Regions from separate parts of the Rhizobium skierniewicense Ch11 genome, predicted to be linked through region 3. Evidence: predicted binding sites of a transcription regulator. Region 3 holds the regulator's gene; each other region holds the start of a gene.
The links. The regulator LexA, encoded in region 3, represses DNA repair genes until DNA is damaged. The targets are predictions, from matches to a motif close to TGTTCNNNNTGTGTTCNG.
Positions count from the first base shown of each region.

Region 1: the regulator LexA is predicted to act here: its motif matches at 1,590-1,607, upstream of EKM04_RS19315 (DNA recombination protein RmuC).
Region 2: the regulator LexA is predicted to act here: its motif matches at 1,888-1,905, upstream of recA (recombinase RecA).

Region 1 is NZ_RXPG01000029.1:185,508-188,786, reverse strand. Features, by position in the region: gene EKM04_RS19320 (ribokinase) at 1-300, opposite strand, end outside; gene EKM04_RS19315 (DNA recombination protein RmuC) at 362-1,558, opposite strand; gene def (peptide deformylase) at 1,709-2,221, shown strand; gene fmt (methionyl-tRNA formyltransferase) at 2,274-3,209, shown strand; gene truA (tRNA pseudouridine(38-40) synthase TruA) at 3,209-3,279, shown strand, end outside.
Region 2 is NZ_RXPG01000005.1:200,461-203,739, reverse strand. Features, by position in the region: gene alaS (alanine--tRNA ligase) at 1-478, opposite strand, end outside; gene recA (recombinase RecA) at 672-1,760, opposite strand; gene EKM04_RS04375 (carbohydrate kinase family protein) at 2,005-2,943, shown strand; gene EKM04_RS04370 (pseudouridine-5'-phosphate glycosidase) at 2,974-3,279, shown strand, end outside.
Region 3 is NZ_RXPG01000011.1:102,302-105,580, reverse strand. Features, by position in the region: gene kdsA (3-deoxy-8-phosphooctulonate synthase) at 1-62, opposite strand, end outside; gene EKM04_RS11240 (VOC family protein) at 62-934, opposite strand; gene lexA (transcriptional repressor LexA) at 1,139-1,852, shown strand; gene EKM04_RS11230 (glutathione S-transferase family protein) at 2,248-2,925, shown strand; gene EKM04_RS11225 (ComEC/Rec2 family competence protein) at 2,947-3,279, opposite strand, start outside.

The sequences.
Region 1 (3,279 bases), on a different contig from region 3:
ACCGCCCTCGCCGATCAGGATGACGGCGGTTCCGGTGGGTACGGCGACAGTCTTGACAAGCGAGAGATCCGCCCGCGCATCACGAAGCAGGGTGAGGGCCGGGGCTGAGAAGGCATCATCGCCGACGGCGCCCGCCATCTTCACTGTTGCGCCCGCGCGGCGCGCCGCCAGCGCCTGATTGGCGCCCTTACCACCGGCGGCGGTCGAAAAGGTCTTGCCGGTCACGGTTTCACCCGGCTTCGGCAGGCGGTCGGAAATGGCAACGAGGTCCATGTTGATGGAGCCGAAAACTGTGATCATGCGGGTCATTCCATAAGGGGCGAAAACAAAAGCGAAACAGGCATCGACTGTGCCGAGTGGATCACTCGTCGTCAACCACCCTCAGCTTGGCCGCACCGGCGCGTCCGTCCGACACCCGGCGCAACTGCTCGGCTTCCAGATGAGCGATTTCCTTTTGCGACGGAGCAAAATCGAGGCTTTCGATCTTGATACCGCGCGCCAGCACCTTGTCGGACGAGGTCAGCATCATGTCCACGTCCTTTTGGACCAGCCCGAAATGCGCCTGCAATTTTCGGGTCCGCTCGTCCAGACGCCGCACATCGTCCATCAGCATGGCGACCTCGCCTTGAATGAGATGCGCCTGTTCGCGCATACGCTGGTCCTTGAGAACAGACTGAATGACCTGAACGGACAGCATCAGCAGCGAAGGCGAGACGATGACGACGCGGGAACGTTGCGCGCGCTGCACCAGATTTTCGAAATGCTGGTGGATATCGGCGAAGATGGATTCCGAGGGAACGAAGATGAAGGCGGTGTCCTGGGTTTCGCCGGAGATGAGATATTTGTCTGCGACATCGCGAATATGCACTTCCATGTCCCGTCGGAACTGCTGGGTGGCGGCCCGTTTCGCTTCCGGCGCGTCATCCGCCTTCAGCGCATTCCAGGCTTCCAGCGGAAACTTCGCATCGATGACCAGAGGCGGCGCATTGTTCGGCATTCGGATGGTGCAATCGGGACGAAAGCCGTTCGAAAGTGTCGGCTGCAAACTATAGGCACCGGAGGGCAGGGCGTCGGCAATCAGTGCCTCCATCCGCGCCTGTCCAAAGGCGCCGCGTGTCTGTTTGTTGTTGAGGATGGCCTGCAAGCCGATCACATCCTTGGCCAGATCCTGAATATTGCCCTGGGCCGCATCGATCACGGCAAGGCGTTCCTGCAATTTGCTGAGGTTTTCGTGGGTCGAGCGGGTCTGCTCCGTCAAGGTGGTGCCGATGCGCTGTGACATGCCGTCCAGCCGGTCGTTCAGCGTCTGGCTCATTTCGTTCTGGCGGGCGCTGAGGCTCTCTGTCATGGCGGCGATACGGCCATGCAGTTCCGATTGGGTTCTCAAAAGCTCGGTGATTTCCTCGCGCGACTGATCGACAACAGCCGGTTTTCGCCAGATGAAGGCTGCGGCGATGAAGCACCCTGCAATCAAAAAACCGAGCACAGCGCCGACCGAGATGGGAAGGCTGCCGAGCATGAAGGCTGTCGTACCAAGCGCATTGAAATCGATGTTCATATCCAAATCTAACAGATTTCGTGTGATTCGTCAGATCAAAACAAGAACATTTATCGGGCGTAAATGAGTCCGGTTTGTTGCCGATGCGGTCGCTAATATTGGCCTTTATTTTTTGTTTCCTCCAAAGATGAGATGCGTTATGGGGAAGCCATGACGATCAAACCTCTTATTATTTTGCCTGATCCACTGCTTCGCCAGCAATCCAAGCCCATCGAACAGGTGGATGCCGAGATCACGCGTCTGGCCGATGACATGCTGGACACGATGTATGATGCGCCGGGCATTGGCCTTGCCGCGATCCAGATTGGTGTGCCGCGCCGTATGCTGGTCATCGACATCTCGCGCGAAGACGAAGACCGCAATCCGGTTGTGTTCATCAACCCGGAAATTCTCAAAGTGTCGGACGATGTGTCGGCCTATGAAGAGGGCTGTCTGTCCATTCCCGATTATTATGCCGAGGTGGAACGTCCAGCTTCGCTGACGGTTGGCTATATCGACCGCGATGGCAAAAAGCAGACGGTGGAGGCCGATGGTTTGCTCGCCACCTGTCTGCAACACGAAATGGACCATTTGAACGGTGTTCTGTTCATCGACCACATTTCTCGCCTGAAACGGGATATGGTCATCAAGAAATTCACCAAGGCGGCCCGCGCTAAAATCTGATCTACCCCGTGTCTATGGGTTGGCGGATCGGCCGGCAGGGCAGGGGGCGAACATGGCACTGCGCATCATCTTCATGGGAACGCCCGAGTTTTCCGTTCCCACGCTTCGCGCGCTGGTCGATGCGGGCCACGAGATATCGGCCGTCTACACGCAGCCACCCCGTCCGGGCGGGCGTCGCGGGCTGGATCTTCAGAAGTCACCCGTGCATCAGGCGGCCGAACTGCTCGGCATCCCGGTTCTGACGCCGCTCAATTTCAAGGCCGAAGAGGATAGGGCGGAATTCAAGTCCTTCAACGCAGATGTGGCCGTCGTCGTCGCTTACGGCCTGTTGTTGCCGGAAGCTATCCTCAACGGTACCCGCCTTGGCTGCTACAACGGTCATGCCTCCTTGTTGCCGCGCTGGCGCGGTGCCGCTCCCATTCAACGTGCGATCATGGCCGGTGATACCGAAACCGGCATGATGGTGATGCAGATGGAAAAGGGGCTGGACACCGGCCCCGTGGCGCTGACGGCAAAAATTGCCATTGGCCCCAATATGACGGCTGGCGAATTGCACGACAGCCTGATGCTGGCGGGGGCGCGGCTGATGCGCGAGGCGATGTTGAAGCTGGAAGATGGCGATCTGCCGTTGACGCCGCAGGCGCAAGACGGCGTCGTCTATGCCGCCAAGATCGACAAGGCCGAGACCCGTATCAATTTTTCCTGGGCAAGCCAGGATGTGCACAACCACATTCGCGGCCTGTCGCCCTTTCCGGGTGCCTGGTTCGAAATGGACATCGGCGGAAAAGTCGAGCGCGTGAAGGTTCTGGAAACGGAAATGGCCAGTGGCATGGGCGAAGCGGGTTCTGTTCTGGACAATGATCTGACCATTGCCTGCGGCAACGGCGCCGTGCGGCTGGTGCGTCTGCAAAAGGCCGGCGGCAAACCGATGCTGGCCCAGGATTTTCTGCGCGGCACACCGGTGTCCGTCGGAACGAGGCTCGGCTGATGCCACGCTTCCGCATGACCATCGAATATGACGGGTCTCCCTATTATGGCTGGCAGCGGCAAAACAACGG
Region 2 (3,279 bases), on a different contig from region 3:
AATTGTCGCTGGTTGGGATGCGAATGATGCGATCATCGGAGAACCCGGCAATCTTCTTCCACAGGTTAAAGGCCTCGTCGTCTGTGTGATAAACAGTGACCAGCAGGCGGTTCTTATCGATGCCGAATTCACCGGTGATCAGGTTCCAGGCGTGGGTAATCGCCTCTTCCTTGAAGTAATCACCAAAGGAGAAATTGCCGAGCATTTCAAAGAAGGTGTGGTGACGGGCGGTATAGCCAACATTGTCGAGGTCATTATGCTTGCCACCGGCGCGCACGCATTTCTGAGACGACGCAGCCGTAGAGTACGGGCGGCTCTCAAGACCTGTAAAAACGTTCTTGAACTGGACCATGCCGGCATTGGTAAACATCAGCGTCGGGTCGTTGCGCGGAACGAGCGGGCTGGATGGCACGATCTCGTGGCCGTTCTTCTTGAAGTAGTCGAGGAAGGTCGACCGGATCTCGTTTACACCGCTCATAAGAAGTCCTTCATTTCCACGCGATCACGCTGCCATAGCATAAAAAACACTGGCTTTTATCGTTCACCATCCTGCCTGTCCAGCCAAAGAGGGCGGCGTTACGGCACAAATAAAGGCCGCGCGACACAATCGCACGGCCTTTGATGTTCAAACGTTCAAATACTGCCTCAACCTAAGGTTCGGCAAAGCCGGATCAAGCGTCAGGATCGACGCCATCGGCATCCGCTTCAGGTCCACCATTCTGGAGGAACTTCTCAGCGATCAAACCGGCATTCTGGCGCAATGCCAATTCGATTTCCTCAGCAACGGCCGGATTTTCCTTGAGGAACGTTTTCGCGTTCTCTCGGCCCTGCCCCAGACGTTGGCTCTTGTAGGAGAACCAAGCACCCGCCTTTTCGACGAGACCAGCCTTCACGCCCAGATCCACCAACTCGCCGGTCTTCGAAACGCCTTCGCCATACATGATGTCGAACTCGACCTGCTTGAAGGGAGGGGCCATCTTGTTCTTGACGACCTTGACGCGGGTCTGGTTGCCGACAACCTCTTCGCGGTCCTTGACCGCGCCGATGCGGCGAATATCAAGGCGAACCGATGCGTAGAACTTCAGTGCATTGCCGCCAGTCGTCACTTCGGGCGAACCGTAGGAAATACCGATCTTCATACGGATCTGGTTGATGAAGATGACCATCGTCTTCGATTTGGAAATGGACGCCGTCAGCTTGCGCAGCGCCTGGCTCATCAACCGGGCCTGGAGGCCCGGAAGGCTATCGCCCATCTCGCCTTCAATTTCCGCACGCGGCGTCAACGCCGCAACAGAATCGATAACAAGAACATCGACCGCACCGGAACGCACCAGCGTGTCGGTGATTTCGAGCGCCTGTTCACCCGTATCAGGCTGCGAGATCAGCAGGTTATGAAGGTCAACGCCCAGCTTGCGGGCATAGACCGGATCGAGCGCATGCTCGGCATCCACGAAGGCGCAAATGCCGCCCTTTTTCTGCGCTTCCGCAATCGTCTGCAACGCCAACGTTGTCTTACCGGAACTTTCCGGTCCATAAATTTCGATGATGCGGCCCTTGGGCAAACCGCCAATGCCAAGTGCGACATCGAGGCTGAGCGACCCTGTAGAAACGGTCTCGACCTCAACGATACTTTCATTGGAACCGAGCTTCATGATCGATCCCTTGCCGAACGAACGTTCGATCTGGGAAAGCGCCGCTTCCAGTGCCTTGCTTTTATCCACTGCTTTGTCCTCTACAAGACGCAAAGAATTTTGTGCCATCTGGAACCACCTTTAGGTTATTGAAGCCGCACAGGCAATGAAGCTCTCTATGGCCGTTTTGTACTTTATTTGTTCTCATTTCACAAGGAGCCATCATCATATTGAAAACAAATATGGATAAGTCCTTTGTTCTACTTTTGTTTTTCTTTTCGCCTGTTGAAGAAAATGGCTGGTACGACCGTGTTTTGAACAGTGAAAATGCACGAATCGGAAGCCATGTGACCGATCCGCAGAGGAAGTTGATGTGAAGAAAATACTCGTTCTGGGCGGCGCCCACATTGACCGGCGAGGCATGATAGAAGCCGAGACCATAGCCGGTGCCAGCAATCCCGGCGCATGGATGGAAGAGGCGGGCGGCGGCGGGTTCAACGCGGCTCGCAACCTCTCGCGTCTCGGTTTCACCGTCAGGATCATCGCGCCGCGCGGCGGCGATGCCAATGGCGAGACCGTATCGGCGGCGGCGCGCGACGCGGGCGTCGAAGACACGCCGTTTACATTTCTGGATCGCCGCACGCCGAGTTACACCGCCATCCTGGAGCGCGACGGCAATCTTGTGATCGCCATCGCGGATATGGACCTCTACAGACTCTTTACGCCGCGTCGCCTGCGGGTGCGCGCCGTTCGAGACGCGATCATGGCGACAGACGTCATCCTGTGTGATGCCAACCTTCCGCAAGATACGTTGCAGGCGATCGGTATTGCCGCGCGTGCCTGTGAAAAGCCTTTGGCCGCCATCGCCATATCGCCTGCCAAGGTCGCAAGACTGAGAGCTGCCTTGCAGGATATCGACATGCTCTTCATGAACGAGGCTGAAGCAAAGGCGCTGACCGGGCAGAGCGTGAGAGACGTGCGGGAGTGGCCGCAGCGCCTGAAAGACATCGGCCTTCGGGGCGGCGTCGTTACCAGCGGTGCACGCCGCGTCGTTGCTTTCTCCGAACGGGAAACCGCCCTCCTCCATCCGCCGCTGATCGAAGCCGTACGCGATGTGACGGGTGCTGGCGACGCCATGGCGTCAGGTTATCTGGCAGCGATCACCCATGGCCAGCCTCCATCGCAAGCGTTGCGCTGGGGCGCTGCCGCTGCAGCCATCACCGTCCAGTCCGTGAGCGCCACAGCCGAAGAATTGAACGACCAAAGTCTGCGCGCAATGCTGCACCTTGTGCCAGCACCGGAAATGTTGTGAAGAGACCTTTGAAATAGATCGGAAGAACCAATGACAAAATCCACGAGCCAGCTTTTGCCCATCGCCTATTCGACCGAAGTCGCCGCCGCCAAGCAGCGCGGCGCGCCCATCGTCGCGCTCGAATCCACCATCATCACCCACGGCATGCCCTACCCCGGCAATATCCAGATGGCGGAAAGCGTCGAGCAGATCATCCGCGATCAAGGTGCAGTTCCTGCCACCATCGCCGTCATCCACGGCACCTTGCATATCGGCCTCGAAAAGCATGAACTCGAGGCACTGGCGCAAACGACCGATGCCATGAAAGTGTCGCGCGCCGATATCGCCTTCGCGATC
Region 3 (3,279 bases):
GAAAAGGTTACCTGCCCGGCTCCTTCGCCGACGACAACATCAAGATTGTTGCGAACGCTCATCATAACTCCTCGAAAGCAAATATTGCGCCTTGGCCGGAGGCTGGCTGAACCAGCACCCGAGCGCCCTTACGCGTGTATGCAACGCCATTAGCAGCAAGCACGGCTGCTGTCACGGCGAGATCGGACACGGAAAAGACAATTGCTTCACCGTTCAACCCCGGACCGATACGTTGCTGGGATACGTCAAGGAGATGCCGGGCTGCTGCCTGTGTAACGAGCCGAAGGCCAACGTTCGATGCCTGGAAATAAAGTTCTTCCTCATCTCCGCCAACGGCCTTCGCTTCGAAAACCAACTCTATCAGGCGCTCAAAGTTGCTGGGTCTGTCTGCACTCAGCACGACCTCACGAATACCGATGACGCCGTTTTTGTGGCCCTCAAGATCGGAGCGATCAGCCGGAAGTGCTGCGATGCGCTGGCACGAAAAAAAGAAGACATCACTCACGTTGTCGCCTGCGAAGGCCAGTCGAAAGCTCGCCTGCGAGGTGTTGCCATCCGGCAATGTCACGGGACGACTGAATGAGAATGGATCCCCGCCGGATAAACCTGCCGCAACAAACTGCTCATGATCCGAATCGGCATTGTCGCTCTTGGCAACAAGGGCAGATATTCCGTTCGGGCCACGCTTATCGCGAAAGCGTTTATCCCTTGAGACGAAGGCGATCCCGCTCACGGCATTCATCGAATACGTATCGGCATCGCTGATTGCCAATGGCTCCAGATAGGTTCCATCCTTCAAAAAGACGCAGGCGTTCTCTGTGCCGAACGGATGTTTGGCACGCGCAGAGACGGTAAAACCGAGCGCTGAAAGGCGTTCACGTGCCTCCTTCAGGCTCGAAACCGGCAGGACAAGGTGATCGATGTCGCGAGCCATTTGAAAATCCACATCCGTTTATCGGCGACAAACAACGCCGTGTTCCTATAACATTTCCTACAGGACGATGATGTCACGCGCAAAGACACACAATAATAGGAACTTTACAAAATTTTAGGGGATTGCAGAACACATATGGAACATATAGTGTCTGTTCTGTATTTGTTTCGCGAATCTTCGCCTCGAAATCCAAGGGTATTGTCCATGCTCACGCGCAAACAGCAGGAATTGCTTCTCTTCATTCATGAACGGATGAAGGAATCGGGCGTGCCCCCCTCCTTCGATGAAATGAAGGACGCACTCGACCTCGCCTCGAAATCCGGCATTCACAGGCTGATAACAGCCTTGGAAGAACGCGGATTCATTCGCCGACTACCCAATCGTGCCCGGGCGCTCGAAGTCATCAAGCTTCCTGAGTCCTACACTCCCCCAGCAAAGCCGCCACGCGGGTTTTCACCAAGCGTGATTGAAGGCAGCCTCGGCAAATCGAAGACAGTCGAGCCGCCAGCACCGGCAAACGACGCCCTGTCCAACGCCGTCAGTGTTCCTGTCATGGGACGCATCGCAGCAGGCGTTCCCATCTCCGCCATTCAAAACAATACGCATGACGTTGTCGTGCCCATGGATATGCTGGGTTCAGGCGAGCATTATGCGCTTGAGGTCAAAGGCGATTCGATGATCGAGGCGGGAATTTTTGACGGCGATACTGTCATTATTCGCGACGGAAGCACAGCAAGCCCCGGCGATATCGTTGTTGCGCTCGTGGATGATGAGGAGGCGACATTGAAGCGTTTCCGCCGCAAGGGCGCATCCATTGCATTGGAAGCTGCAAACCCGGCGTACGAGACACGAATTTTTGGACCGGATCGTGTAAAAATCCAAGGCAAGCTGGTCGGTCTCATTCGTCGGTACCATTGAGCACATCGCATGGTTTGGGTCGCGAAATTCTCTGGCGTTTTCTCGCCACAGCGCGGCTTCCGCTGCGCTGATTTCGTCTCAAATTGCTGCTGATTGCTGGAGCCTTGATTTTGATGGTCGCGGGAGTGCGATTTGCGCCGCGTTATCCCGTCACGTTACCGCCGGTATGTTGGCGATGACCTTGATGTCATGAGCCGCATGACGATTGCGCTTCCAGATGTTTTTCAGTGATGTGTTCATGATGGCCTTTGACCCGGAAGTCGTGTCGAAGCACCCCTTTTTTCAGTCTCGCATGGATTACCAAGCATCAAATAAATTGAAGTCTTCCATCTCGTAGGCCCTCTGTATCCATCACATGACCTGCGGTAACACGGTTCTTCAACAGGGGGCTTCGGATGTATCAGCTTTACATAACCAATAAGAACTACTCTTCCTGGTCCTTGCGGCCCTGGGTCCTGATGGAAGAACTTGCTATACCGTTTGAGGAAAAGCTGGTGCCGTTTGGGGAGACTGTTCACGACTTCCAGTCGTTCTCGCCAACAGGCAAGGTCCCATGCCTCGTTGATGGTGATCTTACGATTTGGGAATCCGTTTCGATCATTGAATATTTGGGCGAACGACACCCAGGTGTTTGGGCCGATGACGCGAAAGCACGCGCTTGGTCCAGGTCAGCGGTTGCGGAAATGCATGCGGGCTTCTCGACGCTGCGCAACCAGCACCCCATGTGCGTCGGTCTACGGATCAAACCAAGCCAGATCACCGGGAGCCTCCAGCATGACATCTCCCGCATCGATGCTCTATGGCAGCAGGGCCTTTCTGAGTTCGGAGGTCCATTTCTTGCTGGACAGACCCTCACGGCGGTTGATGCTTTTTTCTGCCCTGTTGCGTTTCGGTTTCAGACTTATGGAACGGGTTTGTCGGAGAAAAGTGAGACCTACAAGCAATTGCTGCTGTCTCTTCCGTCCATGAAGAAATGGGAAACAGCGGCACTGCAGGAGGTTTGGCGCGATGCCGAGCATGAGGCTGAAGCGAGAGCATCTGGAGAGTGGCTGGAAGACTTGCGCACCAGATAGGTAAATGATCGGAGCGGGCGCCTATTGGCTGACAGACAGCATCTGCTGGATATGATCAGGCAATGCGTCATCGTAGCTTTTGCTACGCCAATCGTAGCTGCGATGCATCGTCCACAACCGGTTCTGTCCCTGCATCGCGGCTTTGGCACGCGCAACAGGCCGCCCCTGCCCTCCAAGCCAAAGTTCGAGGGATCCCGTGCGTCGCAATGTGTCTGCGCTGATGAGAAGAGCACCGGAGCGACACGCGGCGAACGGAGATCGGCGTGTCGTCACCACGATATCGGCACTATCGCATGCCGTGCCTGTGAAGGCGGTGTTAAAGACAACGGCGATCGTGACGTCCTTGTCCGATTT